Linked DNA regions of Caballeronia sp. TF1N1. The protein of the gene in region 1 interacts with the protein of each later gene in a pairwise test. Links are inferred from orthologs where the notes say so. Each region holds a gene or a part of one and is shown in the gene's direction. Other genes may lie near its edges. The genes, in order: purT and LDZ28_RS15040.

Region 1 (15,903 bases):
CATAAGTGGGTTCGGGGTTTCGCGTTGATCCTGTCGATCGCGGCCACGCATGCCGTGGCGCAGACGCCCGCAAGCGCGACGCCGGCCGCGGGCGCCAGTGGCGCTGCGGTTTCATCGGGCGGCGAGGTGCTCGATCTGCTCATCGGCACTTACACGGGCGGCGGCAAGAGCGAAGGCATCTACGTTTATCGCTTCGATACCGGCAATGGCGAGCTGACGCGCGTCGCGTCGGCGCAGACGGTGAACCCGTCGTATCTCGTCGTGAGTCGCGATCACAATTACGTGTATGCCGTGAACGAACTGCCCGGCGACAACGGCCCGGCTTCGCAACGCGGCGGCATCAGCGCGTTTCGCTTCGATCGCGCAACCGGCCAGTTGAGCTTTTTGAACCGCGTGTCGGCGGATGGCAACGACCCGTGTTACCTCGCGCTCTCGCCAGATGGCAAATATTTGCTGACAGCCAATTACTCGGTGGCGGCCAATCCCGGCGGCAGCTTTGCGGTGTTTCCGATCAACGCCGATGGTCACGTCGGCACCTCCGTGCTGACGGTGCATCACGAAGGCAACGGGCCCGTGAAAGGGCGGCAGGACAACTCGCACGTCCACTCGACCGTGTTCTCGCCCGATGGCAAATATCTCTTCACGCAAGACCTGGGCGTCGACAAGGTGTTCGCGTACCGCTACACGCCCGATGGCAGCCGCGGCCTGTTCGGTCCGACCGATGCGCGTTACACGCCGATCAAGGCTGGTTCGGGCCCACGGCATCTTATTTTCGATGCCGGCGGCAAGCATGCGTATCTCACGACCGAAATGAACGCGTCGGTGCTCGTCTTCAACTATCGCGACGGCAAACTCAGCGAAACGCAGAGCGTGCCGATGACCGCGCCCGGCTTCAAAGGCAAGATCGGCGGCGGCGCGGTGCATCTGTCGCCCGATGGACGCTTTCTGTATGCGACCAATCGTGGCGACGCGAATGAGCTCGTCGCGTTCGCGGTCGATCCGAACAACGGCCATCTCAAGCTCTTGAAACGATATCCGACGCTCGGCAAGACGCCGCGTGAGTTCGCGATCGACCCGAGCGGGCGCTGGCTCATCGTCGGCAATCAGGACAGCGACAGCGCGTTCTTCTTCCGGCGCGATCCGGCATCGGGCGAACTGGCATCGGATCCGAAGCGGCTTTCTATCGGCTCGCCGGTCGATTTCAAGTTCGTCTCGCCGTCTTGAGAAGTTTTGCGCGGTGCGTTGTCGATCGCGGCAATGGTCCGTTCCAGGCTTTCGTCACGTGACCGACACGCGAAGCCGTCACGGTTTCATCTCTGTGCACGGTCTTCGCGCTTCTCATGCGGCCCGTGCAACCGATGGCCACGGCGGCGTTGTGTTTTTCCGGGTCCGCCACGAGTTCGAGTACGATGCTGCGTCGGCTCGCGAAGCCTGGCATTCGGAACCGAAAGGTATCCTGATGAAATCGAAAGACAACGGAAATTGCAGGGAAAGCAAGATTGAACACGACTTACACTTCCGGCCGCGCCGGGCGTCCCGAACCGGGCCCGCAGCCTGACAAGAACGAAGCGGCGCCGCCCGGCTTTATCAGCGCGTTTCGCTTTGCGGGCGGCCAGGCGCTGCGGCTTTCGTGGGACGAAGCGCGCGATGCGATCACGGGCGACGGACCGACGTGGCTCCATCTCTCGGCCAACGACGATACCGTCGAAGGCTGGCTCGAAGGCGTGAGTTCCATGCCCGATGTCGCGCGCGAATTTCTGAACGGCGAGGACAAACGTCCGCGCGTGCACATGGGACCGAATTTCATGTACGGCGTCGTCGCCGACTTGGAGCTCGTCGCGGCGACGCCCGCGGGCGCGGAGCCGGGCGCACGCGAGGCGATTCGCGCGACTGGCGCGTTGCGCTTTTACGTCGACCGCAACCGCATGATTACGGTGCGCGCGCGTCCCTTGCAGTCGACCGACCGGCTGCGTCATGCCGTGCTCGAAGGCGCGATGTTCCGCGATACCGTCGATCTTTTCGCGGGTCTGATCCGCGCGCTCAACGAGACCTTCGCGGACCGTATCGATGAAATCGGCGACCGTCTCGACGATGTCGAAGAGGGCGTGCTCGAAGGAGGCCATTCGAACTGGCGCGTCGAACTCGGCGTGGTGCGGCGGCGGCTGGTGGAGGTCAAGCGCTTTATCGACCCCGAGCGTAACGCGCTTACGCAACTCGTGACGCGCCGGCTTGAATGGGCCGAACCGCGCTCGATGGAAGCGCTCGTGCAAGCCATTCAGGTGCTCAACGGATTGGGCGGCGGGCTCGAAGGACTTTACGAGCGCGCCAAACTCTTGCAGGACGAAATCGCCGCGCTGCTTTCCGAGGACATCAACCGCAAGCTCTTGTGGCTCGCGATCATGTCCGCGTTGTTATTGCCCGCCACGCTCGTGACGGGCATCTTCGGCATGAACGTCGCGGGCTTGCCGGGCACGCACAATCCCGCTTCGTTCTGGGTGGTGGTCGGCGTGATGGCGGGATGCGCCGCCATCACGATCTTCCTGTTGCGCCGCTTGCGGCTCTGGTAAAAACGCTTAGTCGGCCGGGCCCGGCGGTGCGAGCACTTCGCGATTGCCGTTGCTGCCCATCGAGGAGACGAGCCCGGCCGTTTCCATCTGCTCGACAAGCCGCGCCGCGCGGTTATAGCCAATACGCAGTTGCCGCTGCACCGACGAAATCGACGCGCGCCGTGTGCGCAACACGAACGCGACGGCTTCGTCGTAGAGCGGGTCGGCTTCGGCCTCGGGCGTTTCGCCGAACAGGTCTGGCGACGCGCCTTCGGACGTCGGCCCGGACAGAATGCCTTCCTCGTATTCCGGCTCGCCAAACTGCTTCAAATATTCGACCACGCGATGCACTTCGTCGTCCGCGACGAACGCGCCGTGTATGCGTTGCGGGTAGCCGGTGCCGGGTGGCAGGAACAGCATGTCGCCTGCGCCGAGCAGCGATTCCGCGCCCATCTGATCGAGAATCGTGCGCGAATCGATCTTGGACGACACCTGAAACGCCACGCGTGTCGGAATGTTGGCCTTGATGAGACCCGTGATGACATCGACCGAAGGCCGCTGCGTCGCGAGAATCAGGTGGATGCCGGCCGCGCGCGCCTTCTGCGCAAGACGCGCGATCAATTGTTCGATTTGCTTGCCCGCGACCATCATGAGGTCGGCCAGTTCGTCGATGATCACGACGATGAGCGGCAGCGTCGATAGCGGCTCGGGTGCATCGGGCGTCAGCGAAAATGGATTCGTGAGCTTCTTGCCGGCCGCTTCGGTGGCGCGGATTTTTTGATTGAAGCCCTGCAGATTGCGCACGCCCACCGCCGACATCAGCCGGTAGCGCTTTTCCATTTCGCCGACACACCAGTTGAGCGCGTTCGACGCGAGCTTCATGTCGGTGACGACGGGTGCGAGCAGATGCGGAATGCCTTCGTAGACGGACAGTTCCAGCATCTTCGGGTCGATCATGATGAGGCGCACGTCCTCAGGCGTCGCCTTGTAGAGCAGCGAAAGGATCATTGCGTTGATCGCGACCGACTTGCCGGAGCCCGTCGTGCCCGCGACCAGCATGTGCGGCGCTTTGGCAAGGTCGGTGACGACCGGATTGCCGACGATGTCCTTGCCCATCGCGATGGTGAGATTCGACTTCGACGCGCGGTACACGTCCTGTTCGAGAATCTCGGAAAGACGGATCATCTGGCGTTTCGCGTTCGGCAGTTCGAGGCCCATGCAGGTTTTGCCGGGAATCGTTTCGACGACGCGGATCGACGTAAGACCGAGGCCTCGCGATAGATCCTTCATGAGGCCGACGATCTGACTGCCGCGCACGCCGAGCGCCGGGTCCACTTCGAAGCGCGTGATGACGGGGCCAGCGGATGCGCCGACGACCGTGACGGGCACCTTGAATTCCTGCAGCCGTTGTTCGATTAGCTGGCCGGTTTCGGCGAGTTGCTGTTCGGAGACGGGTTCGGCGTCTTCGGATGCGGGTTCGAGCAGGTCGAGCGTGGGCAATTCAACTGCGGATGCGTGCGGCGCGTGGAATTCGAATTCGGTGGGCGCGAAACCGCGTACCGGCGGGCGCGGGGCGCTTGCTGGCGACGTTGTTGCGGCGGGTGGCGCTTCGGCTTCGGCCTCTTGCAACGGGACGGCGACGGAGAAGCGCACGATGTTCGATGGCTTTTCCGGCGCGTCGAGGGCTTCCTCGCGCGCGGTCTCGTGGACGGGAGACGTCGAAGCGCTTTGGATCGAGTCATCTCGAAGCGACGCGGGCGCGTGCCGCACGGTGCCGTCGCGCGGCAATGCGGGTGCGCTTTGGCCGGTTTCGTCGCCAGGCAACGTGGATGTGCTTCGGAATGTGTCGTCGGGAGGCAATGCCGTCGCGTTTCGCACGGGATCCGCACCAGACGGGGCGGGCTGGTCGCGAGCATCGTCGAATGCGTCCACGAGCGGCGGCGGCTCGTCCATCGGCAGGAACGACGGCAGCGGAGGTGGCTCGTATCTCGGCGACGATGACGGCTCGTCCAGCCACGGCGGTGCAGGCGTTTCGGTGTGACGCGTTGGCTCGACGAAGTCAGGCTCGATGCGCTCCGGCGTGAACTCGCGATGACTCGGTGGCGTAGCGGGCGTTGCGGGCGCTTCCAGCGAAACCGCTGCCGGTGCTTGCGACGCGACATTGGCTCCCATGCGTGAGAAAACGAGCGTGCTTGCCCCAACGGAGGTGGCATCGTCTGAAATGGCGCTGTCCGCGTTCAGTCCGCCATCGATCAACGTGTCCGCTGGCTTCGGAGAGAAGTCGACAGGTTCCGTACTCGTTGGCGCTCGCGTCACGGCGTCGCTCGCAGATTGCGATGCGACTTGCGAGCCAGACGCTGCGGCCATATCCGCCACGATCGCTTCAGGTTCACGCGCGAGCCCCGTTCCGGCGAGCGACGTCCATAACGCGGCGTTCTCCTCGATAGATCGCAGCGTCGCCTGAACGGACTCGGGCGGCGGAGGTGGTTCGAGCGGCGGAAGTGCCGAACGCGCCAGCGCGTCGGCGGGCGTTGGCAGCGAACGCCCAGCAAAGTCACGCGTGGCCGGTGTTGCGGTCGGACGAGCGGGCGGCGTGCGCCGCACGAGCCCAGGCGAAGTCTGCCCCGCACGACTTTGTGCGGGCATCGGACCGCGTGCATTGCCTCCTGCCGATACTGAAGCGGTGCCGCCCCGGGCCAGTGCAGCCGATGCAGCCGGAGCCGCACCCGCCCGAGAAATATTCCCGCGCGGCTCGACCGCAACCGATGAGGCAGTACTGCGCGACGCAGAAGCCGCAGCCATTCCCGCGGAAGCTCGCGCCGACGCTGTCGTGCCATTCGCGCCTTGTGCCGGCCGCGCGCCTGGCGACACCGAGGCACGCGGCTGCGTGGACGGATTCAACCATCCACCGGGCGCGACCGGCTCGATGGGCATCGGCCGACCGGACGCGCTCTCCGCTTCGAACGAGGATCGGCTGAGACGCACGGCGGCATAGTTGGTCGATGCGGTATTCCTCGCTGACGCCTGATCGCGATTCGCGCCGCTCTTGCCGATCGAAGGCGGACGCCACGCAGTAGGCCGCCGATAGCGTCCGCGTTGCTTGCCGGTTGGCAAACCGAGCGTGGGCTCATCTTGCGCCACGCGCACGGACGAGGCATCGAAACGATCCGCGCCGATGCCGCGCACGGGGATCTCGCGCGCCGTCTTGGTCTTGTCGCGCGCACGACGCTCGAACCAGCCGGATGCATCGCGTCGCCCACGGCGTTCCTTCTTCGGCTGCGGTTCGCGCTCGTTTTTTTCGGGTGGTGTCAGCCAGCTCTTCGGCAAATCGAAGCCGAACGCTTCATCGAACCAGATCAGCACCGAGCGCCACGAGAACTCGACGAGCCACGGCGCGAACATTGCCAGCACGAGGGCCGCAACGGCAATCGCGCCAGCCGGATAAGCCAGATTGACGAGAAGCAAGGCAAGCGCCCGACCACCGCGATTGATATTCGCCTGCGTTTCGACGCCACTTGCAAGCAGGCCTTCGAGCACGCTGCTCGACAGCAATACGCAGATAAAGCCGACCCACAGCCGGATCGTGCCGGGGCCGCGCAGTCCGCTGCCGCTCGGGAGCACCGATTTCACGATGCGCCAGAGGAGCGGAAGGATCCAGACGACTGATGCACCGAACCAGCCGAGAACTACCATTTGCATGCTAGAGATAGAACCAATGTTGGGTGAGACGTATGAGACAGGACCAGACTCGCTGCCCGCTTCGGACGCGTGCGCGTTCAACCAGGCAGTTTAACGGTTGCGGCGTGCGCCGATAGGTATGGCGCAAGCACGCAACACCTCGCGCTTACTTTGGCCGCGGCGCGAACGTGAGCACCTGTCCATCGACGAGCGTCAGTTGCAACGCTGGCGGCGGGTTCATCTGAACGCCGCTTCTGGCGACATGTGCGAGTCCATCCAGATACGGCTGCTCCAACGCACCGCCCGTGCCGGAGACGCAAGCCATGCGCGTACCGGCAAGCGGACCGAACGTGAGCTTGCCGTCTTTCAGGTCATAGGCGCCCGCGAAGCGGTTGCAACCGGAAAAGCCGCTCGCGCGCCGATGGCCGCTCGCCGTCGAAAAGTCGAGCGTGATGGGCTGTGCGCCGCTCGCGTCCTGAGGAAGCGCACGCGGCTTGCCGCTTGCATCGGTCCAGCGCGTGAGCTGCCATTGCGTGTCGTCGAGCAATTGCGTGGCGGCGGGGTTGTAGGGATCGGTGGGCGGCGCGCTCGCGTCGGGATGCTTGGGGAGCGCGCAGCCGGCGATGAAACCCGTGGCGAGCAGCAGCACACCGGCGCGCCGCGATGCACGTGTGAGCCACGCCGGCGCTCCCCGAAAAAGCGGCGACGAAGACGGTGTGCGGATGAAGTGCGTGGGCATCGGGGAGTCCTGAACTGGCGAAACCGTAAGGGTATCGCACTCGTCCTACGATTTGTCCAGCGCTCGATGCAACAAAATGATCGGCAGCGCTTTCCTCCCGTCGACGATCTTCGAAAAGCACGCGAATGCCTTGCAACTGAGCAGCGATACCGCTTGTCATACTGCTCTTGGCGCCTGTCAATAGACCGAATGGCAGAGCTGTTGCACTAAGCGGTGCGTGTTAACATCCGGGCCATTCTCGCCTCATCGAATGTTCGAGCAACAGGCGCCACCGAATCCGATTTCTGGAGCACTCATGCACACCGACTCGCAACGCGACCCCGCTACCGGCACGAATGCAGCGACCGACGTCGAGCGCCGCATCGGCACGCCGCTTTCGGCGCATGCCACGCGCGTGATGTTGCTCGGCGCGGGCGAGCTCGGCAAGGAAGTGATCATCGCGTTGCAGCGGCTCGGCGTCGAGGTGATCGCGGTGGATCGCTATGCGAACGCGCCGGGGCATCAGGTCGCGCACCGGGCGCATGTCATCGACATGACCGATGCCGTGGCGCTGCGCGCGCTCGTCGAGCAAGAGTCGCCGCATCTGATCGTGCCCGAGATCGAGGCAATCGCCACCGACGCGCTCGCCGACATCGAAGCCGCTGGCATTGCCACCGTGATTCCGACCGCGCGCGCCACGCAGTTGACGATGAATCGCGAAGGCATTCGCCGCCTGGCCGCCGAGACGCTTGGCTTGCCGACCTCGCCGTACGCGTTCGCGCAGTCGCTCGAAGAGATGAAGGCGGCGATCGCGAAGATCGGTTTTCCGTGCGTGGTGAAGCCCGTCATGTCGTCCTCGGGCAAGGGACAATCCGTGCTCGGAAGCGACGCGGATGTCGAGCCCGCCTGGAACTACGCGATGGCGGGCGGGCGCGTGAACCACGGGCGTGTGATCGTGGAAGGGTTCATCGACTTCGAGTACGAAATCACGCAACTCACCGTGCGCGCGGCCGACCCCGCGACCGGCGAGACGGCGACCTTTTTCTGCGAGCCTATCGGCCACGTGCAGGTGGCGGGTGATTACGTCGAATCCTGGCAGCCGCAGGCGATGAGCGCCGTCGCGCTCGCCCGCTCGCGCGATGTCGCGGCGAAGGTGACGACCGCGCTCGGTGGACGCGGCCTCTTCGGCGTGGAACTCTTCGTGCGCGGCGATGACGTATGGTTCTCGGAAGTCAGTCCGCGTCCGCACGACACGGGTCTCGTGACGCTCGCCACGCAGCGTTTCTCCGAGTTCGAACTGCACGCGCGCGCCATTCTCGGCTTGCCCGTCGATACCGCGCTGCAAACGCCGGGCGCATCGGCGGTGATCTACGGCGGCCTCGACGAAGCGGGTATCGCCTTCGAAGGCGTGGCCGAAGCGCTTGCGGTGCCGGGCGCGGATCTGCGCCTCTTCGGCAAGCCCGAGAGCTTCGCGAAACGGCGCATGGGCGTCGCGCTCGCTACTGGCGTCGATACCGGCGAAGCGCGTGAGCGCGCGAAGCTGGCGGCGTCGAAAGTAAAGCCCGTATCGAGTCGACCGGGCTGACCATCGCCTGCAAATGGCAGGGAGAAGATAGTGAAGCGAATCATCATGGCCGCGTTGATCGTGGCGTGCGCGGGACTTTCGGGTTGCGGGCTGGCCGCGGCTCCGTGCCGGATCGCGTCAGCGGGTTTGAAGATCGTGCCGGTGGTCGGCCATGTCGCGGCCGCGCCCACGGACGCCTGCGCGGACGTGATCGATCCATGATCTTCGGGCCATCCATCAAGGCTCGCCGAGCCGCTTCCCACGATTTCCGGACTCGATGATGAAACGATCTCTCGTACTTTCGGCCGCGCTTCTTATGGCGTCCTCGATCGCCACGACCGCGCGAGCGATGCCGCTCACCGTGCCGCAAATCCAGACCGCCTCGACGCAGACCACGCGCTACGACTGCAAGGACGGCAAGAGCGTGTCGGTGCAATACACCAACGCACGCAATCACCAGAGCTTCGCGGCATTGACGGTGGATGGCCGCAAACTGCTGTTCGTCAACGTGATCGCGGGTTCCGGGGCCAAATACGTCGCGGATCAATATACGTGGTGGACCAAGGGACCGCAGGCCAATCTCTATGACGAGATGGCGGCCAAGGACTCGCCGCCGCTGCTGGCCGATTGCGAGGCGCACAACAAGTAAGCGCGGCCCACGTCGTGCGCCTCTGTCTCATGAAGCGCGGAAAGGGGCGGATCGACGCCGGATGCTACAATGTGCGGCTTTCCGGCTAAGATTTTTGCCCTGCAGCGTCGTGGTTCGCATCGGCTCGCGTGGCCTTCCACTTGAGCGTGCGTCGGCCGCCTTGAAGGCGTCATCGAAGCCGTGTTCCATCGCAGCGGGCCTTGTGCCCGAACCTGCGGCGTTCCGCAGGCCGCGACCATCGGCCGAATCTGCGTCAGGCGCTCGTTTTCCTGCCCGGCGCGCTTCAAGTGCATGGCAAGCGCCGCGCACAAATGCTTGCGCGGACAACCCTCCGCGTCACCGAAATACTCACGCGTAATCGACCGAACGCCCGCTTACGCACCGCTTCAAGCGGATTTTTAGCGAAAGCCCAATAGTCACCATGTCAGATTCCGTCGCCACGAACCCGTCCACCGCGCCTACGTTCGATCAGTTCGGCCTGGCCGCCGACATCCTCAAGGCAGTGAGCGAGTCCGGCTATACCACGCCCACGCCGATCCAGGAGCAGGCCATTCCCGTCGTGCTCGCGGGCCGCGATGTGATGGGCGCGGCGCAGACCGGCACGGGCAAGACCGCGAGTTTTTCGCTGCCGATCATCCAGCGTCTTTTGCCGATGGCCAATACGAGCGCCTCGCCCGCCCGCCATCCCGTGCGCGCGCTGATGCTTACGCCCACGCGCGAACTCGCCGATCAGGTTGCCGCCAATGTGCAGACCTACTCGAAGCACACTGCATTGCGCAGCACGGTAGTGTTCGGCGGCGTCGACATGAATCCGCAGTCGGATGCACTGCGCCGTGGCGTGGAGATTCTCATCGCGACGCCGGGACGTCTGCTCGATCACGTTCAGCAGAAGACGCTCAATCTCGGCCAGGTGCAGATGCTCGTCCTCGACGAAGCCGACCGCATGCTCGACATGGGCTTTCTGCCGGACCTGCAGCGCATTCTGAATCTGCTGCCTAAGGAGCGTCAGACGCTGCTGTTTTCGGCGACGTTCTCGCCTGAAATCAAGAAGCTCGCGGCAACTTACTTGCGCAACCCGCAGACCATCGAAGTCGCGCGCAGCAACTCCACCGCGACCAACGTGCGGCAGATCGTCTTCGAAGTGCACGAGAGCGACAAGTCGGGCGCCGTCGCGCAACTGATCCGCCAGCGCGGATTGAAGCAGGTCATCGTGTTCTGCAACAGCAAGATCGGCGCGAGCCGGTTGGCGCGCGTGCTGGAACGTGATGGCATCGTCGCCACCGCGATTCACGGCGACCGTACGCAAGGCGAGCGCATGCAGGCGCTCGACGCGTTCAAGCGCGGCGAGATCGAAGCACTCGTCGCAACCGACGTGGCCGCGCGCGGGCTCGACATCGCCGAATTGCCGGCGGTCATCAACTTCGACTTGCCGTTCAGCGCGGAAGATTACGTGCACCGTATCGGTCGCACGGGGCGCGCGGGTGCGTCGGGCGACGCGTTGTCGCTGTGCAGCGCGAACGAACGCAAGCAGCTTGCCGACATCGAGAAGCTGATCAAGCGTCCGCTCGAAGTGATGACGCTCGAAGTAACGACGCCAGTGCGCCGTGAAGGCGCGCGGCGCGACGAGCGGCCGGTCCGCCCGGAGCGCAGCGAACATCGGCATGGCGCGCGGGAAGAAGCGGGTCCGCGCCGGCGCACGTCGGGGTCGTCGTATGATCGGCCGCGCGGGCGTCAGCAGCCGGTGGACGAATTCTTCCTCAAGCCCTACGAGCCCTCGCCCTCGGCGGTGAAGCGGCATGAGGAAAGCGTCGAGCCGGAGCGCAAGAGCGCGCCGAAGCAGCCGTTGGCCGCGTTGCTTGGCGGGTTGGGTGCGTTGCGTAAGTCGACTTGAGTTGGCGCGTGAAGCTCTAAGAAACGGTGGTCTCTGCGACTGCCGTTGAACCGTTGGGAACGGTACGTGTGGGATGAAAAGGGCAACCGGTTAGGTTGCTTTTTTTTGTGCCGCTCTTTGACCACTTAAAGGCCGCAGCCAAAGTCCTGACGCGACAAAAGGCCCAATCTCGTACCGCACTCGTCAGTCGAACGCTTACGCGGCGCGAGCTATTCGCCCCTCAAAAGCGAACGCATGCCGCTAAGTAATCCCGAACCGACGCGCCCACTGCGCGGTCGCATCCGCATAAAACGACTCGAGCGAACCGGCGGCGGCCACGTCGATACTCAAATGCCGCGCCGCCTGCACCAACGCATCCAGCGGCGCGTCACGACCAAGCGGCGCCGCGCCCGTCTGCTTGCTGAGTTTCTCGCCCGCATCGTTGCTGACGACAGGCACATGCAGATACGACGGCGTCGGCACATCGAGACATTGCTGCAGATAAATCTGCCGCGCGGTCGAATCCAGCAGGTCTGCGCCGCGCACGACATGCGTAATGCCGGCCGAAGCGTCGTCGACGACGACAGCCAGTTGATACGCCCACAGCCCATCCGCACGCTTCAAGGCAAAATCGCCGACTTCGGCCGCAAGATCTTGCGTTTGTATTCCCTGCCAGCGATCCACGAAACCGACGCGCCCCGCGTCGCCGCCCGGCACGCGCAGTCGCCACGCGCGCGCGGGACGGCCATGCAAGCCGCTTCGACAAGTACCGGGATAAGCGAGCGTCGCGTGACGCGCATGCGCATGAACGAGCGAGTCGGCGATCTCGCGTCGCGTGCAGCCGCAGGGATAAACGAAGCCGGCGGCAAGCAAGCGCTCGAATGCATCTTGATAAGCCGCGTCGCGTTGACTTTGCCAGACCGGCGGTTCGTCCGAATGCATGCCGAAATGCGCGAGCGTTGCGAGAATCTCGTCGGCCGCGCCGGCCACCGTGCGCGGTGCATCGACATCTTCTATTCGCACGATCCAGCTACCGCGATGCGCCCGCGCATCGAGAAGACTAGCAAGCGCGCTGACGAGCGACCCCGCGTGCAGCGGCCCGGTGGGCGAGGGCGCGAAGCGGCCACGGTAAGTCATCTACAGGGCTCGTTCAAGGTTTAGGCGGCCTTCGCATCCGGATGACACGCGGGGCACGTGGCGCCCGGCACGTACAACGGCGACTGCTGATCTTCCACGCTGACCACCGCGCGGCAGCCGAAGCATTGCGAAGTGGAGGTCTGCTGCAGGTTCGGATCGAGCGCCGTGCGGTAGTCGAACACAAAACATTCGCCCGAGTAATGCGCGCCGCCCACTTCCTCGAAATATTTGAGGATGCCGCCCTCGAGTTGATAGACGTGATCGATGCCCACTTCCTTCATGTGAATCGCAGCTTTCTCGCAACGAATTCCGCCCGTGCAGAACGACACCACCGTCTTGCCTTCCAGATCGGCACGGTTTTGTTCGATCACCTCGGGAAACTCGCTGAATTTCGTGATGCGGTAGTCGAGCGCGTGGTCGAACGTGCCGACGTCCACTTCGAAGGCATTGCGCGTGTCGAGCATGACGACCGGACGGCCTTCGTCGTCGTGACCACGGTCGAGCCAGGCCTTGAGCGTCACCGGATCGACGGCGGGCGCGCGGCCGAGTTCGGGCTTGATCGCGGGCTTCTTCATGGTGATGATCTCGCGCTTGAGTTTCACCAGCATGCGGCGAAACGGTTGCTTTGCGGAGAGGCTTTCCTTGAATTGCAGATCGGCGAAGCGGTCGCCGAAGAGCGCGTCGCTCCGAATGTAATCGATGAACTCGCGCACCTCCGCGACCGGCCCCGCGATGAAGAGGTTGATGCCCTCCGGCGCGAGCAGAATCGTTCCCTTCAGGCCAAGCGCGCTGCAGCGTTCGGTGACGAGCGGGCGCCACGCGGCGCTGTCGTCGATGGAAACGAATTTGTAGGCGGAGAGGTTCAGAATGCTCATGATCGGATAACGGGGCAAAGCCGGTAAAAAGGGCGGCAAAAAGCGGATGCTGGGACGCCGCGCAACTCCGTATTATCCCGCAAATGGCGCAGGTCTTTTCGCAGGCGCGGGCCGCCGCGTTCGCGCCGTTTGCGCCAGCGCAATTTCGAGAATCGCCGAGGGCTTGTCCGTTCGGCTAACGCGCGCCCCTTAGCCGTTTTCGCGATGGGCCGCATGTACAATATCGTCATGTCAGATCCCCGCTTCGTTCATCTTCGCGTCCACTCCGAGTTCTCGATTGCCGACGGCATCGTGCGGCTGGACGACGTCGTCAAATCCGCCGCGAAAGACGGTCAGGGCGCACTCGCGCTGACTGATCTCGCCAACGCGTTCGGCCTCGTGCGCTTCTACAAGGAAGCGCGCAGCAAGGGCATCAAACCCATTGCCGGCTGCGATGTCTGGATCACCAATCCCGCCGATCGCGACAAGCCTTCGCGGCTGATCCTGCTCGTGCGCGACAAGACCGGCTATCTCAACCTGTGCGAACTGTTGAGCCGCGCGTGGCTGACGAATCAATATCGCGGGCGCGCGGAAGTGCTCGTCGAATGGCTCGAAGAAGGGCTGGCTGAAGGTCTGCTCGCCATTTCCGGCGCGCAGCAGGGCGACATCGGCATGGCGTTCGCGGCGGGCAACGCGGCAAGCGCGCAACGCAACGCCGAACGCTGGTCGGCGCTCTTTCCGAACGCGTTCTACATCGAACTGCAGCGCGCCGGTCAGCCGGGCGAACAGGCTTATTTTCAGGAGGCCGTCGCGCTCGCCGCAAAGCTCGGGCTGCCTGTGGTCGCCACGCATCCGCTGCAATTCATGACGCCCGACGACTACACCGCGCACGAAGCGCGCGTGTGCATTTCGGAAGGCGATATCCTCGCCAATCCGCGTCGTCAGAAGCGCTTCACGACCGAGCAGTATTTCCGCACGCAAGACGAAATGTGCGCGCTTTTCGCGGATATTCCTTCCGCGCTTGCCAACACGGTTCAAATTGCGAAGCGCTGTAATCTCACGCTCGAACTCGGCAAGCCCAAGCTGCCGCTTTTCCCCACGCCGGACGGCCTCACGCTCGACGACTACCTCGTGCAGTTGTCGAAGGAAGGCCTCGAGGTGCGGCTCGCGCAGCTTTATCCCGATGAAGCCGAACGCGAGGCACAGCGCGAGACTTATTACGCGCGGCTCGAATTCGAGTGCGGCACGATCATCAAGATGGGCTTTCCGGGCTACTTCCTGATCGTCGCCGACTTCATCATGTGGGCGAAGAACAATGGCGTGCCGGTGGGTCCCGGCCGCGGTTCGGGCGCGGGCTCGCTCGTCGCTTATGCGCTCGGCATTACCGATCTCGACCCGCTGCGCTACAACCTGCTGTTCGAACGCTTCCTGAATCCCGAACGCGTGTCGATGCCCGACTTCGACATCGACTTCTGTCAGGAAGGGCGCGACCGCGTCATTCAGTACGTGAAGCAGAAATATGGCGCGGACGCGGTTTCGCAGATCGCCACCTTCGGCACCATGGCGGCGAAGGCGGCGGTGCGCGACATCGGCCGCGTACTCGATCTCGGCTACATGTTCACCGACGGCGTCGCCAAGCTCATCCCGTTCAAGCCGGGCAAGCACGTGACCATCGCGGACGCGATGAAGGAAGAGCCGACCTTGCAGGAGCGCTTCGACAACGAAGACGAAGTGCATCAATTGCTCGAACTTGCGCAGCGCGTGGAAGGGCTCACGCGTAACGTCGGCATGCACGCGGGCGGCGTGCTGATCGCGCCGGGCAAGCTCACCGATTTCTGTCCGCTCTACACGCAGGGCGAAGACGGCGGCGTGGTCAGTCAGTACGACAAGGACGACGTGGAAGCCGTCGGTCTGGTCAAGTTCGACTTTTTGGGCCTGACTACGCTCACCATCCTGGACTGGGCCGAGCGCTATATTCGCCGGCTCGATCCCTCGAAGAAAGACTGGAATCTCTCGCAGGTTCCGCTCGACGACCCGGCTTCGTTTTCGATCCTCAAGAAAGCGAATACCGTCGCCGTGTTCCAGCTGGAAAGCCGCGGCATGCAGGGCATGCTGAAGGACGCGCAGCCGGACCGCTTCGAGGACATCATCGCGCTGGTGGCGCTGTATCGTCCGGGCCCGATGGACCTGATTCCGAGCTTCTGCGCGCGTAAGCACGGGCGCGAGATCGTCGAGTATCCGGACCCGCGCGTCGAGCCCGTCCTGAAGGAGACCTACGGCATCATGGTCTATCAGGAGCAGGTGATGCAGATGGCGCAGATCATCGGCGGCTATTCGCTCGGCGGCGCGGACTTGCTGCGTCGCGCGATGGGCAAGAAGAAGCCCGAAGAGATGGCCGTGCATCGCGAGTTGTTCCGCGAAGGCGCGGCGAAGAACGGTCTCACCGCGCAGAAGGCGGACGACACCTTCGACCTCATGGAGAAATTCGCGGGCTACGGCTTCAACAAGTCGCACGCGGCGGCTTACGCGTTGCTCGCTTATCACACGGCGTGGCTGAAGGCGCACCATCCGGCGGAATTCATGGCGGCCAATATGTCGCTCGCCATGGACGACACCGACAAGGTCAAGATTCTCTTCGAGGACTGCATCGGCAATGGCATGGCCGTGCTGCCGCCGAACATCAATCAGTCGGCGTATCGCTTCGAACCGGTCGCCGAAGCGGACGGCAAGCGCTCGAAGACCATTCGCTACGGTCTGGGCGCGGTGAAGGGCAGCGGCCAGAACGCAATCGAGGAAATCCTGCGTGCGCGTGAAGACGGGCCGTTTGCGGATCTCTTCGACTTCTGCGAGCGGATCGACCGGCGCGTCGTGAATCGCCGCACGGTCG
Region 2 (15,891 bases), on another replicon or contig:
CCGTAATCCCACGCATATCTGGAAGCCGCTTCTGCATGAAGTGGCCGCAGGCAGCATGGACCCGTTCACGCAGGAACTCGAATACGCCGCGCAGGCCATGTGGCACGGCTTCGAGTTTCAGCAGGGCGAGTTGATTGCGCTGGACCGCGCGACAAAACGCATTACCATCAGCGCGTTGCGCGACGACGAAGCGGGCGAGGTCTTGCCGCAGCGCGAACTGGAATACGACACGCTCGTCATTGCCATCGGCAGCACGACGCATTTCTTCGGCGTCGAAGGCGCGCAGCAACATTCCATCGCGCTCGATACAGTTGGCCAGGCCGAGCTCTTTCGCAAGCGGCTCATCGCGGCATGCATGCGCGCCGAGCACTTTGCGCCGGAACCGGTGGCGGCGGGCATCGACGATTCCGAAGGGCCGCCCGTGCCGCTCGGTTCGCCGAACGCGCCGCGCATTCAGGTGGCGATCGTCGGCGCGGGTGCGACGGGCGTGGAATTGTCGGCGGAACTGCGCAACACGGCGCACGTGCTTTCCGCGTACGGTTTGCACAAGCTGGATCCGAAGCACGACATCGGTATCGTGCTGATCGAAGCGGGGCCGCGCATTCTGCCCGCGCTGCGCGACACGGTATCGACCGCGACGGCCGAGCTATTGACGAAGCTGGGCGTGTCCTTGATGACGGGCGAAACCGTCGCGGAAGTCTCGCGCGATTCCATTCGCACGGCGAGCGGCAAGACCATTCGCGTAGACCTCACGGTGTGGGCGGCGGGCATCAAGGCGCCGGCCATTCTCTCGCAGCTCGACGGCTTGCCGACCAATCGTCTCGGCCAGCTCATCGTGCGCCGCACGCTGCAAACGGAAGCCGACGACAACATATTCGCCCTGGGCGATTGCGCCGCGTGTCCGTGGCCCGGCAACGAGCGCGGTGTGCCGCCGCGCGCGCAGGCGGCGCATCAGCAGGCGAGCTTTCTCTTCAAGGCTTTCGAGCGCCGCATGAACGGCAAATCGCTGCCGGAATATACGTACCGCGATTTCGGTTCGCTCGTGTCGCTCGGTCGCTATAGCGCGGTCGGCAGCCTGATGGGCGGGCTCATCGGCGGCAACATGATGATCGAAGGCCTCTTTGCGCGCTTCATGTACATGTCGCTGTATCGGCTGCATATCGCCGCGCTCCACGGCTACGCGCGCATGGTGCTCGACACCATCGCGCACTGGCTGCGCCGGTCCACCGCGCCGCGCGTCAAGCTGCACTGAGCTGCATCGACGCTGCAAAGCTGTTTAGAATGAGCGGCGCGCCTTGTGATATGTCGGGCGCGTTCGCTTGGGAGTCGTACAGCGCCGCGCGTCGTGAAGCCTTGAACACACTCGCGCGGTTCCAGAATCCATGCCGCCGGCCGCGCGAATCGACGCCTGCCGGCGCTTGCCGCGGGAGCTTTGCATGCTTACCCCTGAAGTCGACAGCCTCATTCCCCATGTTCCGTTCGACCGTCGCAACTTCATCAAGGCAGCTTTCGGCACAGGCTTCGCAGCGTGCGTGCTGCCCGTGTCGGCACAAACCATTCATACCGATGACGCGGGTCTCGAAGCCGGCGCCGTGGGCGTGCGCGGCGCGGATGGCGTGCTCGTGCCGGCGTATCGCGCGCAGCCGAAGGGCAAGACGCATCTGCCGGTCGTCATCGTGATCCACGAGATTTTCGGGGTGCACGAGCATATCGCCGATGTCTGCCGGCGCTTCGCCAAGCAAGGCTATCTCGCCATCGCGCCGGATCTCTACACGCGTCAGGGCGATGCCTCGGCGTACAAGTCCATGCAGCTTCTCAACGAGCAGCTTGTCTCGAAGGTGCCTGACTCGCAAGTGATCTCGGACATCGACGAAACCGTCAAATGGGCGGGCGAGCACGGCGGCGATCTGAAGCGGCTAGGTATCACCGGGTTCTGCTGGGGCGGGCGCATTACGTGGCTTTATGCGGAGCACAATCCGCACGTGAAGGCGGCGGTTGCATGGTACGGGCGCGTCACGGGGAACAAGACGGCGAACACGCCGAGCAACCCGATCGACAACGCGGCCGAACTCAATGTGCCTGTGCTCGGGCTATACGGCCGGCAGGATCAGAGCATTCCGCAGGACACGCTCGAACAGATGAAGCAGGCCGTGGCGAATGGCCAGCCGAAGGCGCGGGAGTCGCAGATCGTCGTGTATGACGACGCGCCGCACGCGTTCTTCGCGGATTATCGGCCGAGCTATCGCAAGGAAGACGCGGAGGATGGCTGGAAGCGCGCGCTCGCGTGGTTCCGCGAGCACGGCGTCAAGTGACGGGGCTTTACGAGCCTCAAGGTTTCGCGCCGGTCGCAACGGGCCTGCCCGGATCGGCGCTCCATTCGCTCCACGATCCCGGATACAACGCCGCGCCGTGCAGACCGGCAATCTCCATGGCGAGCGCGTTATGACATGCCGTCACGCCCGAGCCGCATTGCAGCACGATGCGGTCGGTGGGCGTGGCGCCGATCAGCGAGCCGAACGCATCGCGTAATTCGTGCGCGGTCTTGAAGCGGCCCTCCGGCGTCAAATTGTCCTTGAAGAAGCGATTCAGCGCGCCGGGAATGTGACCGCCGACGGGATCGAGCGTCTCGTTCTCGCCGCGATACCGGTCCGCGGCGCGCGCATCGATTAGCAGATGGTCGCGCGTGCCGATGCTGCGTTCGATCGCCGGAGCATCGATGGTGACGGCAAGCGGCGCGGCGGCCTTGAACGTGCCGTTTGTCTTTTGCGGCGCGACGGTATCGAGTGGCTGACCTGCTGCCTCCCACGCGGGCAAACCGCCGTCGATCAGCGCGACGGAATCGTGACCGAGCCAACGCAGCAGCCACCACAAACGTGACGCGTACATGCCGCCTTGCGCGTCATAGGCGACGACTTGCTGGCCTTCGTTTAGCCCGAAGCTCGCGAGTTTTTCGACGAGCGCGCCGCGTTCGGGCAACGGATGACGTCCGTTCGACCCCGTCTTGACGCCGGACAAGTCGCGGTCGAGATGAAGATAGTGCGCGCCCGGAATATGACCTTGGGCATAAGCCGCTGCGCCGGATTCAGGCGCGGCGAGGTCGAATCGGCAATCGAACACGAGCACGCTGCCGGGCGCGGCGGCGAGCCGTTCGGCAAGATTCGTCGCCGAGATGAGCGTGGTGTAGTGGGTGTGCGGCATGACGGCTCCTGTGTCGGACAGAGTGTGCGCTTCGGCGCGCGACCCCGATCCCTTGCAAAGCGTCCGCGCCCGGTCGTGTCAATCGCCGCGCGCGTGAAGTGGGATACAGCTAGTCTAAACAAAAAGGCGGACTCGAAAGCCCGCCTTTTCATGATTCCCGCGCGATAGCCGAGCAACGTTCAGATAGCCCCGAGCTGATGCCGCAGAAACTCGTGGAAATGCTGCATGCCGGATTCCATCGGGCTCTGGTACGGCCCGACCTGATTCTCGCCACGCGACATGAGCGCGCGCCGGCCGGCGTCCATGCGCTCGGCGATTTCATCGTCCTCACGCGCGGTTTCCATATAGGCCGCACGTTCCGCCTCGATAAACTCGCGCTCGAAAAGCGCAATCTCCTCGGGATAGTAGAACTCGACGATGTTGGTCGTCTTCTGCGTGCCCTGCGGGATCAGCCACGACACCACCAGCACGTGCGGATACCACTCGATCATGAGACCGGGGTAATACACCATCCAGATGGCGCCGAATTCGGGCGGCGTACCGTTACGGAAGCGCAGGACTTCGTCGTGCCACTTGCGATAAGTCGGGCTGCCCGGCTTCTCCAGATTTTTGTGCACGCCGACGGTCTGGACGCTGTACCAGTCGCCGAATTCCCACTCGAGGTTGTCGCACGACACGAAGCTGCCGAGTCCCGGATGGAACGGCGCGACGTGATAGTCCTCCAGATAAACCTCGATGAAGGACTTCCAGTTGTAGTTGCACTCGTGCACTTCGACGTGATCGAACATATAGCCCGAAAAGTCGAAATGACGCGCCGTGCCGAGTTTCGCGAGATCGGCCGCGACATTGCGACCCGCGGCCTCGAAGAGAAGGCCTTGCCAGTTTTGCAGCGGCGTGGCGCCGAGATTCAAGCAGGGCTTGTCGGCGAAATGCGGCGCGCCGAGCAACTGCCCGTTCAGATCGTACGTCCAGCGATGCAGCGGGCAGACGATGTTGTCCGCGCTGCCGCGACCGTTCAGCATGATTGCCTGGCGATGGCGGCACACGTTCGACAGCAATTCGATATTCGACTGCTGATTGCGCACGAGCACGCGCCCTTCGCCCTCGCCAGGAAGCGCGAAATAGTTTCCCGCTTCGGGAACCATGAGTTCGTGCCCGACGTAGCGTGGACCAAGCTTGAAAAGTGTTTCGATTTCGCGCGTAAGAAGCGCTTCGTCAAAGTAAGCCGTGACTGGCAACTGACTGTGAATGGCATTCAGTTGCAATGCATTGCTCAGATTGGACATTCCCACTCCCGTTAAGACGTGAAAGCAGTGAACAACCCAACCATCGAAGATTCGATTTAGGGAGCCCGCGATTATACCGAAATCCGCCACACTCGGGCGTATAAGGTCTTGATTTGGGTATAAATTGTTGCAGGAGTTCCGTTCAAAGCCGGCGCGAGGGCGTCGCGTCCATACGCCGGGCGGCTGTGGCGCAAGCTCAAGGATTAGCCGTCTCCACGCTTTGCGACGGACGTGTTTCGGGTCGAAAAACTGGCTTTTGCCGTAGAATGTGCGACTTGGTTCCAAAATACATTTGCACATCCACGATTCATGGCGAAGACCGCTGTCCCCGATACACGCGAAGAAACCGGTGCAGGCGCGCTTGCCAACGACGCCGCGCCGCTTCCGGAAAACTACGAAACAGCGCTCGCGGAACTCGAATCACTCGTCGGCCGCATGGAAGCGGGCGCGCTGAGTCTCGAGGAGTCGCTCGCGGCATACCGGCGCGGCGCCGCGCTTGTGGGCTTTTGCCAACAACAGCTCGAAAAAGTCGAGCAGCAGGTGCGCGTGCTCGATGGCGAGACGCTCAAGCCGCTGCCCGTCGAGGTACAGCGCGCGACCCAGGGTGCAGGAGCCACCAACGACCGAGGGGACGACGACCTATGAGCTTCGAACAATGGATGCGTGCCACGCTCGATCGCGTCGAGACCGCGCTTGAGCACTATCTGCCGGGCACGGACATCGCGCCGGCGCGTCTGCACGAAGCCATGCGGTACGCGGTGCTGGGCGGCGGCAAGCGTGTGCGGCCGCTTCTCGTGCACGCCGCGGGCGAACTGACCCACGCGAGCGCGCCGGCCGTCGAAGCGGCAAGCGCGGCGCTCGAAATGATTCACGTCTATTCGCTCGTGCATGACGATATGCCCGCAATGGACGACGACGCGTTGCGTCGCGGCAAGCCCACGGTACACGTGCAATATGACGAAGCGACGGCACTGCTCGTCGGCGACGCGTTGCAGTCGCAGGCGTTCGTCGCGCTGACATCCGAAGGCAATGGTCTGAGCGATACCCAGCAGGCCGCGCTCGTGCGCGAACTGGCGCTCGCAAGCGGCTCGCTCGGCATGGCAGGCGGTCAGGCCATCGATCTCGAAAGCGTCGGGCGCAAGCTGTCGCGGCCGGAGCTCGAAACCATGCATCGCAAGAAGACGGGCGCGTTGCTGCGCGCCTCGGTGCGCATGGGTGCGCTCGCGGGCGAACGTCCGGACGCCAAGGCGCTCGCGGCGCTCGATCATTACGCCGCCGCGGTCGGCCTCGCGTTTCAGGTGGTGGACGATATCCTCGATGTCACGGCGGACTCCGCCACGCTTGGCAAGACCGCGGGCAAGGATGCGCAGCACGACAAGCCCACGTATGTTTCGATCATCGGGCTGGACGCGTCGCGCGAACTCGCCGCGCAACTCGGCCGCGATGCGCACGCTGCAATAGAGCCGTTCGGCGCGCGCGGTCAGCGCCTGGCCGAACTTGCCAACCTGGTTGTGAACCGGGTGCACTGAACGTTGAATGCGTGACGAACCCCACGGCGCAATGACCGCGTTGAACGAATCACGCCAGTTTTCCTAAAATGGGACGACGATGTACGACTTGCTGAAAACCATCGACGATCCGGCCGACCTTCGCGCCCTCGATCGACGCCAACTGCAGCCGCTTGCCGACGAACTGCGGGCCTACGTGCTCGACAGCGTGTCGCAGACGGGCGGCCATCTCTCGTCCAATCTCGGCACGGTAGAGCTGACGATCGCGCTGCATTACGTATTCGATACGCCGAATGACCGTATCGTCTGGGACGTCGGCCATCAGACGTATCCGCACAAGATCCTGACAGGCCGGCGCGACCAGATGCACTCGTTGCGTCAGTTGAACGGCATCTCGGGCTTCCCGCGCCGCAGCGAGTCGGAGTACGACACGTTCGGCACGGCGCATTCGAGCACGTCGATATCGGCGGCGCTCGGCATGGCGATCGCCAACAAGCTGCAGGGCGACAACCGCTATTCCATCGCCGTGATCGGCGACGGCGCGATGACCGCGGGCATGGCCTTCGAGGCAATGAACAACGCCGGCGTCGCCGACGACGTGCCCTTGCTCGTAATCCTCAACGACAACGACATGTCGATCTCGCCGCCCGTGGGCGCGTTGAATCGTCATCTCGCCCGTCTGATGTCGGGCCGCTTCTACGCCGCCGCGCGCGCCGGTGTCGAACGCGTGCTGCGCGTCGCGCCGCCCATGCTCGATCTCGCCCGCAAGCTCGAAGAGCACGCGAAGGGCATGATCGTGCCAGCCACGCTCTTCGAAGAGTTCGGCTTCAACTACATTGGGCCGATCGACGGTCACGATCTCGATTCGCTCATTCCGACGCTGCAGAACATCAAGGAACTGCGTGGTCCGCAATTCCTGCACGTCGTGACCAAGAAAGGCCAAGGCTACAAGCTCGCCGAAGCCGATCCGGTGCTCTATCACGGTCCCGGCAAATTCAATCCGGCCGAAGGCATCAAGCCATCGACGGCGCCCTCGAAGAAAACCTACACGCAGGTGTTCGGCGAATGGCTGTGCGACGCTGCCGCGCAAGACTCGCGCGTGGTTGCCATCACGCCTGCCATGCGCGAAGGCTCGGGCATGGTCGAATTTGAAAAGCGCTTCCCGGATCGTTATTACGATGTCGGCATCGCCGAGCAACATGCGGTGACATTTGCGGGCGGCTTGGCTGCAGACGGCATGAAGCCCGTCGTCGCCATCTACTCGACTTTCCTGCAGCGCGCGTACGACCAGTTGATCCACGACGTCGCACTGCAGAATCTCCCGGTGGTGTTCGCCATCGACCGCGCGGGTCTCGTCGGCGCGGACGGTGCAACGCACGCGGGCAATTACGACCTCGCGTTCCTGCGCTGCATCCCGAACATGACGGTGATGGCCGCATCCGACGAAAACGAATGCCGTCAGATGCTCTACACCGCGCTTCAGCAGCCGAACCCGACAGCCGTGCGGTATCCGCGTGGCGCGGGCACGGGCGTGGCAACCGTCAAACAAATGACCGCCATTCCGCTTGGCAAGGGCGAGGTGCGCCGCGAGTCGTCGCAGAAACTCGGCTCGGGCAAGCGCATCGCCGTTCTCGCGTTCGGCACCATGGTCGCGCCGTCGCTCGTTGCCGCCGAAGAGTTGGATCTGACGGTGGCCAACATGCGCTTCGTGAAGCCTGTCGACGCCGACTTGCTGCGCGAACTCGCCGCCACTCACGACGCGCTCGTGACCATCGAGGAAGGCGCGATCATGGGCGGTGCGGGTTCGGCATGCGTCGAAGCGCTGCTGGCCAGTTCGGTCGTGAAGCCCGTGCTTCAGCTTGGTTTGCCGGACGTCTTCATCGATCACGGCGATCCCGCTAAGCTGCTTGCAAGCGTCGGTCTGGACGGCGCAGGTATCGCGAAATCCATTCGCGAGCGCTTTCTCAACGCGGTCGTGAGCGCCCAGCCGGGCAAGCTGGAAAAGCGCGTCGCCTGACGTTTCAGCCTAACGCGGCGCGCTCGGGGCGCGTCGTGCTTTGCACTTAGTCTCTACACGGCGCGGGCCGCAATCCGCGCCGTGTTCGCTTACGAGTTATGAAGCGCGCTTTCAGGAAAGACCGCGCGAGCCCAAGGACAAGAATCAATGAACCAGATGAATCCCGCCTTCGTGATGCCCGACGTTCAAAGCACGCCTGATACGCGTCAGATCGCCATTGCGCGTGTCGGCGTGAAGGGAGTGCGGCATCCGTTGTCGGTGCGGTCGGCAAACGGCGTGCAGCCGAGCGTTGGCGTATGGAACCTCGATGTGCATCTGCCCGCCGAGCAAAAGGGCACGCATATGTCGCGTTTCGTCGCGCTGCTCGAGGAGAATCGCGAGCCGCTCGATCAAACTTCCCTGCGTGCGCTGCTCGTCTCGATGCTCACGAAACTGGAGGCGCATTCCGGCCGTATCGAAGTGAGTCTGCCTTACTTCGTCATGAAGACCGCGCCGGTGTCGGGCGTGCAGAGTCTTCTGGATTACGACGTGAGCTTTATCGCTGAAAAGCGCGACGGCGAAACGCGCATGACCATGAAAGTGCTCGTCCCCGTTACGAGCCTTTGTCCTTGCTCGAAGAAGATTTCGCAGTACGGCGCGCACAATCAGCGCTCGCACGTGACCATCACGGCGGAGTTGGCGGGCGAAGTCGCGGTGGAAGAACTGGTGCGAATCGCCGAGGAAGAGGCGTCGTGTGAATTGTGGGGCTTGCTCAAGCGGCCCGACGAAAAGTTCGTGACCGAGCGTGCGTATGAAAATCCGAAGTTCGTCGAGGACCTCGTGCGCGACGTGGCCACGCGGCTGAATGCCGATACGCGCATCATCGCTTATGTGCTCGAAGCCGAAAACTTCGAGTCGATCCACAATCACAGCGCGTATGCGGTGATCGAGCGCGACAAGCGCCTCGGTTGAGCGAAGGCTCAAGCCGCCACGGTTTGAGTCGATGCGTGCATTTCGCGCACCGAATCCATCACGAGTGACGCGAGCCGGTCGACCACGGGCGATCCCACGCCCGATCCGCGATGCAGCGCGAGCGGAATCGACGGCAGCGACGGTAAGCCGCTCTCATCGCATTCGAGGGCGCGCACCGTGGTTGGCACGCCATAGGCCGTGCGCACCGTCACGCCGAGACCTGCGGCGGCGGCCGCCCACAATCCCGACAGACTCGGACTCGTGAACGCGATGCGCCACTTGATGCCCGCGCGATCCAGCGCTGCGGCCGCCGCGCTGTGAAAGAGACACGGGCGGTCGAACGCGATCAACGGTAGCGGCTCGTCCGGATCGAACTGCCACGGTACTGTCGATGACACGATCCAGCGCATCGGCGGCGCGGCGATCGGTTGAGGGAGGCTGGTCGCGTTGCCAACGTCGGTTGCGCTGCCTGCGCCCCAGACGAGCGCGAGATCGAGCTGACCCGACTCGATGCGCTCCAGCAATTCGGTGTTGCGCGCCACCCGCGCTTCGATCCGCACTTTCGGATGCGCCCGCGCAAAGCGGCCCAGCACTTCCGGCAGCAAAACTTCGCCGAAGTCTTCCTGCAGACCGAGCCGTATCCAGCCTTCGAGATCGACGCCGCGCACCGCGACCGCCGCTTCATCGTTCAATTCGACGAGACGGCGCGCATAGGCGAGCATCACCGCGCCCGCGTCGGTGAGCGCGAGCCCACGACCCGATTTACGAAAAAGCGGCGTGCCCGCCTGCTCTTCCAGCTTGCGGATCTGCGCGCTGACGGCGGAAGTCGAGCGACCGACGCGGTCTGCGGCCTTGGCGAAACTTCCCAAGTCCATGCCCGCGACGAAGCTGCGAAGGACCGCGAGGTCGAACGTGGTTTGAGTCATGGCAACAATCCTGTTTTATCGAACGATCGATGCAAAACTTTGCTATTTTCAGGATGATCGTATGCCGTCACACTGGGTTCAGTCAAATTGAGAACAGGGTGGCGACATGGCAACTCCTTTAACTTTGAACGCAGCGTCGCGTTCGAGCGCGCATCGATGGAAAGTGCTCGGCGTGGGCGTTGCCGCCAACGCGAGTTTTTCGGCGGCAATCGGCGGCATTCCGACGACGGCCGTCTGGATGCGCAGCGGCTATCACTTCGGCAACGGCGAAGTCGGACTCGTGCTCGGCGCGCTCGGGCTGGGGCTTGCGGTATCGGAACTTCCTTGGGGATTGCTCACCGACCGCTGGGGCGACCGGCCCGTCTTGCTGACGGGACTGTTCGCGACGGCTGCCGTGCTGCTCGGCATGAGCGTCTTCGCGGTGCCGTCGGGCTTCGGCGCGGCGCCCGCGCTCGGCTGGCTCGTTTTCGCGATGTTCCTGCTCGGCACGCTCGGCGGCAGCGTCAACGGATCGAGCGGGCGCGCGGTCATGGCGTGGTTCGGCGAAGGCGAGCGCGGTCTCGCGATGAGCATCCGCCAGACCGCCGTGCCGATGGGTGGCGGTCTGGGCGCGGCGTTGCTGCCGTGGCTCGCTTCATCGCACGGTTTTGGCGCGGTGTTCGGCACGCTCGCCGCAATGTGCGCGATCTCGGGCGCATTCACCTGGCGCTGGCTGCATGAGCCCCCGGAAAGGCCGCATCGCGCGGACGCGGGGGTATCGCAGGCAACGACGGCTGCGCCGTTGAGAGATGCGCGGATCTGGCGCGTGGTGCTCGGTATTGGCGTGCTGTGCGTGCCGCAATTCGCGGTGCTGACCTTCGCGACGGTTTTCATGCACGACGCGGGACACTTCGGCGTCGCGGCGATCAGCGCGACAATGGGCGCGCTGCAACTCGGCGCCATGGTCATGCGCGTCTGGAGCGGCCGTCATACGGATCGTCGCGGCAACCGGCGCGCGTATCTGCGCGGGTCGGTGGTGGTCGCGTCGGTGTCGTTTGTGGCGTTGGCGGTGGCGACCGCGCTGGGCGTCGCGAAGCTTCCGTACTTGCTCGCGGCGATGCTGGTCTTCGCGGGCATTTGCGTATCGGCATGGCATGGGGTGGCGTACACCGAACTCGCCACGCTCGCCGGCATGCAGCGCGCCGGCACGGCGCTCGGCATGACCAACACGGCCGTCTACGTGGGCTTGTTCGTGACGCCGCTCGTCATTCCGCATGTCCTGGCGGCGACTTCGTGGCCGGGCGTGTGGCTGCTGGCGGGCGTGTGCGCGTTGCTCGCGTGGCCATTGTTTCCGAAGCCCGCGCGCGCTTAAACTGTTCGACCCGAACTTTGCGGAGTGCGTCGTGATTCTCATCGGCCAATACGATTCCCCGTTTGTCAGACGCGTGGCCATTGCGCTGAATCTTTATGGCATTGGCTACGAGCATTGGCCGTGGTCGACTTTCGGCGATGCCGGCAAGATCGCGCCGTTCAATCCGCTCTCGCGCGTGCCGACGCTCGTGCTGGAGTCGGGCGACACGGTGATCGAGAGCGCGACGATCCTCGACTATCTCGATGAACTCGCCGGCGACGACCGCGCGATGATTGCGCAAAGCGGCGCGCAGCGTCGTGCGGCGCTGAAGGTGTGTGCGCTCGCGACGGGTCTCGCGGACAAGGCTGTGGCGCTGGTCTACGAGCGCGTGATGCACGCGGAAAAGTCGCAGGCTTGGGTCGAGCGCTGCACGGGGCAGATCGAACGCGTGCTCGACGTGCTGGAAGCGGATCGCGCGGCGCGTCCGACGCCTTTCTGGTTCGGCGATGCAATCGGTCACGCGGATATCGCCGTTGCGTGCGCGCTGCGGTTCGTGCGCGAAGCGCATGGGGCGTTGGTCAGCGGGAATCGCTGGCTGGCGTTGATCGCGCATGGCGATCGGTGTGAGGCGCTGCCGGCGTTCGGGGCGGTTGTGCAGGCGTTCGATCCGCCGAAATGAACGTTGCAGCGACGCTCTTTTCCTCATTTGGCGATGCAGTGGCCGCGCGAATATCGCCGTTGCGTGCGTGCCGCCCGTTCGCGCAAGGCACATGCGTCGCTAATTCGTGAGCGCGTTGGCCGGCGTTGGTCGCGTGTTGCGATCCGTGTGGGCCTTGGCTGTGTCGAGACTGTCGTGCGGTTCATTCAGCAAACCAGACTTCGCACGAAGCCACGCAAAGGTCAAACTCGCGCCAGCGAACTCAAATCCCATCTAGGCTTCACCGTAAATGCATAATCCCGCCCGGCCTGCTCCGGCCAGCGGGCAAGCCGCAACGCGCCCGCCAGCGCGATCATCGCGCCGTTATCGGTGCAAAGCGCCAGGTCGGGGTAATGCACGTCGAAGCGCCGCTTCCTTGCCGCAGCCGACAACGCCTCGCGCAACTGCCGGTTCGCGCCCACGCCGCCCGCCACGACCAGCCGCTTCAACCCGGTCTTCTTGAGCGCCGCGAGCGACTTGGCGACGAGCACGTCGACGGCTGCATCGACGAAACCTCGCGCCAGATCTGCCTTTGCCTGCTCGCAGACATTCGCGCCGAGCTTGCGGCTTTGAGTCAGCACGGCGGTCTTCAAGCCGCTGAAGCTGAAGTCGAGATCGCCTGAATGCAGCATCGGACGCGGCAGCGTGACCGCGCCCGGCGTGCCGAATTCCGCCAGCCGCGACACTTCCGGCCCGCCCGGATAACCCAGCCCGAGCAGCTTTGCGGTTTTGTCGAAGGCTTCGCCCGCCGCGTCGTCGAGCGTTTCGCCGAGCGTCTCGTAGACGCCGATATCGGTGACGCGCATCAGTTGCGTATGGCCGCCCGATACGAGCAGCGCGACGAACGGAAACGGCGGCGGGGCATCGACGAGTAGCGGCGACAACAGGTGTCCTTCGAGATGATGGATGCCGACAGTCGGTTTGTCCCATGCCATCGCCAGCGCATTGGCGATGCTCGCGCCCACCAGCAGCGCGCCCGCAAGCCCCGGACCTTGCGTGAACGCGATGGCATCGATGTCGGCGCGCGCGGCGTGGGCCTCGGCCATGACTTGTTCGAGGAGCGGCAGCGCCCGGCGGATGTGATCCCGCGAAGCCAGTTCGGGCACCACGCCACCGTACTCGCGATGCATCGCGATCTGCGAATGCAGGGCGTGCGAAAGGAGGCCGCGCTCTGTGTCGTAGAGGGCGAGGCCGGTTTCGTCGCAGGAGCTTTCTATGCCGAGAACTAGCATGGGTTGAGCGCTTGAAGGGAACAGAAAAGTATAGCAGTGTAACGACGCCCCCCAGTTACAATGCGCGCCATGGAATCCTTCGATATCGCCGTGATCGGCGCGGGCGCGGCCGGCATGATGTGCGCGGCAGTCGCCGCCCAGTCGGGGCGTCGCGTCGTGCTGATCGACCACGCCGAGCGTCTCGCCGAAAAAATCCGTATCTCGGGCGGCGGCCGCTGCAACTTCACCAATCTCAACGCGCAGCCGGCAAACTTCTTGTCGGCGAATCCGCATTTTTGCCGCTCCGCGCTCGCGCGCTACACGCCGCGCGACTTTCTCGCGCTGCTGAAGCAGTACCGCGTGAAATGGCATCAAAAGCACAAAGGCCAGCTTTTTTGCGACGATTCGAGCGAAACCATCATCGACGTGCTCAAAAGCGAGTGCGATGCCGGCAGCGTCGCGTGGCGGCGCCCGGTGAGCGTCCACGAGATCCGGCACGACGGCGCGCGCTTCACGCTCGACACCTCGGCGGGCGCAATCGACGCGGCCGCGCTCGTCATCGCGACGGGCGGCTTGTCCATTCCGAAGATCGGAGCGACGGATTTCGGGTATCGCGTGGCGAAACAGTTCGGCCACAAGCTAGTCGAAACGCTTCCCGCGCTCGTGCCGCTCACTTTCACGTCGGCCGACTGGGCGCCGTTCGCGGCGTTGTCGGGGCTGTCGCTGCCGGTTCGCATCGGCACGGGCAAGGGCAAGACGCGAGGTGAATTCGACGAGGACTTGCTGCTGACGCATCGCGGGCTGTCCGGTCCGGGCGTGCTCCAGATTTCGAGTTTCTGGAATACGTCGGAGCCGATCCACGTCGATCTCCTGCCCGACGCCGACGCCACCGAACTCCTGCTCGAAGCCAAGGCGGGATCGAAGAAACAAATAGGCAATTTTCTCGCGGACCACGTTCCCGCACGGCTCGCGCACGCGTGGCTCGAAGCGCAGCATGTTTCCGTCGATGCCCGCCTCGCCGATCTCCCCGACCGCACGCTCAAGGGCCTTGGCGCGTCGTTGTCGGACTGGACGATCACGCCGAGCGGCACCGAAGGTTATCGCAAGGCCGAAGTCACGCGCGGCGGCGTCGATACCCGCGAACTCTCGTCCACGACGATGATGAGCGAGCGCGTCGCGGGCTTGTATTTCATCGGCGAGGCCGTCGATGTGACGGGCTGGCTCGGCGGCTACAACTTCCAATGGGCGTGGGCTTCCGGCGTCGCGGCGGGCAAGGCCGCAGCGGAGTTCGCGCACGCCTGAGACGGGGCGTTCCGGCGGCCGTGGCGCGGTCTCGGAACGCCATCGCGCCTGCTATACTCGAACGGTTATCGGAGGATTCCGTATTTGTTCGAAGGCGCCTCGAAATGCGCGTTCGGGCACGGATTCTTTCGCTCCGGCTGACGTCACGATGGCCTCAAGCTTCGCCGCGGTTTCAACGGCCTCGCTCAAAGTCCCGCTTGAGGAAGCATTCCCAAGCGGGTTTTTGCTTTAGCGGAAAGGGTCGGGAGCCGCACGGGCACGCGTCGCGCCAGCCGGGTTTTCAATATCGCGAATTTCGCAATTGCACCGGGTGAACGATGAGCCTCAAGGATCAGATCAACGACGACATGAAAAATGCCATGCGCGCGCGCGAAACCGAGCGCCTCGGCACCATTCGCCTGCTGCTCGCAGCCATCAAGCAGCGAGAAGTCGATGAGCGCATCACGCTCGACGACACGGCCGTCGTCGCCGTCGTCGACAAGATGATCAAGCAGCGCAAGGACTCCATCAGCCAGTTTCAAGCGGCCAGCCGCGACGATCTCGTGGCGAAGGAAAACGCCGAACTCGCCGTGCTCGCGGCGTACATGCCCGAACAGCTTTCCGCCGATGCCATCGCCGCTGAAGTCGAGGCCGCCATCGCCGCAACGGGCGCAGCCGGCCCGCAAGACATGGGCAAGGTCATGGGCGCGCTGAAACCGAAGCTCGCGGGCAAGGCGGATATGACGGCCGTTTCCGCGCAGGTCAAGTCCGCGCTCGCCAAGTAATCAGCGGCGTTCGCCTACGTTGATACCGCACGCATTCCTGCAGGACCTGCTCAACCGCGTCGATATCGTCGACGTGGTGGGCCGTTACGTCCAATTGAAGAAGGGCGGCGCGAACTTCATGGGTTTGTGTCCGTTCCATAACGAAAAGAGCCCGTCGTTCACAGTCAGTCCGACCAAGCAGTTCTATCATTGCTTCGGCTGCGGCGCGCATGGCACGGCCATCGGTTTTTTGATGGAGCATACGGGGCTGACGTTTCCAGAGGCCGTGAAGGACCTCGCGCAGTCGGCCGGTCTGACCGTGCCGCAGGAGCCGTCGTTTCGCGGCGGCGCGGGTGGCGCGGGCGGTGACGCCTATGCCAACGCGCCGAGCAAGGCCGTGAGCGTCGCGCTCACCGAAGTCATGCAGACCGCCTGCGACTTCTATCGCAAACAGTTGCGCGGCGCGCCTAACGCCATCGGTTATCTGAAAAAACGCGGCTTGACTGGCGAGATCGCGGCGCGCTTTGGCTTGGGCTACGCGCCCGACGGCTGGCAGAATCTCGAAAGCGCGTTCCCCGATTATCGCCATGAAAATCTGGTGGAAGCAGGGCTCGTAATCGTCAGCGAAAAAACCGACGCGCAAGGACAAGCGCGCCGCTACGACCGCTTCCGCGAACGTGTGATGTTCCCTATTCGAAATGTGAAGGGCAACGTCATTGGCT

The links.
Region 2: the proteins of purT (region 1) and LDZ28_RS15040 interact in binary tests that used the Escherichia coli proteins (3 or more experiments, as listed by UniProt). The link is inferred for Caballeronia sp. TF1N1 from one-to-one orthologs.

Annotation. Positions count from the first base shown.
Region 1 is NZ_CP084626.1:983,242-999,144, forward strand. Bases 6,518-9,392 are described here. They hold purT (formate-dependent phosphoribosylglycinamide formyltransferase), read left to right. Parts: upstream 6,518-7,258; coding sequence 7,259-8,527; downstream 8,528-9,392. Other genes in these bases: LDZ28_RS04550 (META domain-containing protein), read right to left, coding at 6,518-6,963; LDZ28_RS04560 (DUF6726 family protein), read left to right, coding at 8,573-8,728; LDZ28_RS04565 (MliC family protein), read left to right, coding at 8,823-9,155. Also shown: LDZ28_RS04535 (lactonase family protein), read left to right, coding at 1-1,224; LDZ28_RS04540 (transporter), read left to right, coding at 1,500-2,567; more of LDZ28_RS04550, read right to left, coding at 6,391-6,517; LDZ28_RS04570 (DEAD/DEAH box helicase), read left to right, coding at 9,577-11,046; tRNA glutamyl-Q(34) synthetase GluQRS, read right to left, coding at 11,287-12,162; LDZ28_RS04580 (sulfurtransferase), read right to left, coding at 12,183-13,037; dnaE (DNA polymerase III subunit alpha), read left to right, coding at 13,251-15,903. UniProt on the Escherichia coli protein: Involved in the de novo purine biosynthesis. Catalyzes the transfer of formate to 5-phospho-ribosyl-glycinamide (GAR), producing 5-phospho-ribosyl-N-formylglycinamide (FGAR). Formate is provided by PurU via hydrolysis of 10-formyl-tetrahydrofolate.
Region 2 is NZ_CP084627.1:215,778-231,668, forward strand. What follows is about bases 4,207-7,069. They hold LDZ28_RS15040 (polyprenyl synthetase family protein), read left to right. Parts: upstream 4,207-5,125; coding sequence 5,126-6,013; downstream 6,014-7,069. Other genes in these bases: LDZ28_RS15030 (aromatic ring-hydroxylating dioxygenase subunit alpha), read right to left, coding at 4,207-4,484; LDZ28_RS15035 (exodeoxyribonuclease VII small subunit), read left to right, coding at 4,794-5,129; dxs (1-deoxy-D-xylulose-5-phosphate synthase), read left to right, coding at 6,093-7,069. In the rest of the region: LDZ28_RS15015 (NAD(P)/FAD-dependent oxidoreductase), read left to right, coding at 1-1,252; LDZ28_RS15020 (dienelactone hydrolase family protein), read left to right, coding at 1,437-2,312; LDZ28_RS15025 (sulfurtransferase), read right to left, coding at 2,329-3,198; more of LDZ28_RS15030, read right to left, coding at 3,378-4,206; more of dxs, read left to right, coding at 7,070-8,009; GTP cyclohydrolase FolE2, read left to right, coding at 8,157-8,960; LDZ28_RS15055 (LysR substrate-binding domain-containing protein), read right to left, coding at 8,969-9,886; LDZ28_RS15060 (MFS transporter), read left to right, coding at 9,993-11,237; LDZ28_RS15065 (glutathione S-transferase family protein), read left to right, coding at 11,269-11,895; tRNA (adenosine(37)-N6)-threonylcarbamoyltransferase complex transferase subunit TsaD, read right to left, coding at 12,117-13,145; LDZ28_RS15075 (NAD(P)/FAD-dependent oxidoreductase), read left to right, coding at 13,215-14,426; LDZ28_RS15080 (GatB/YqeY domain-containing protein), read left to right, coding at 14,744-15,190; dnaG (DNA primase), read left to right, coding at 15,210-15,891.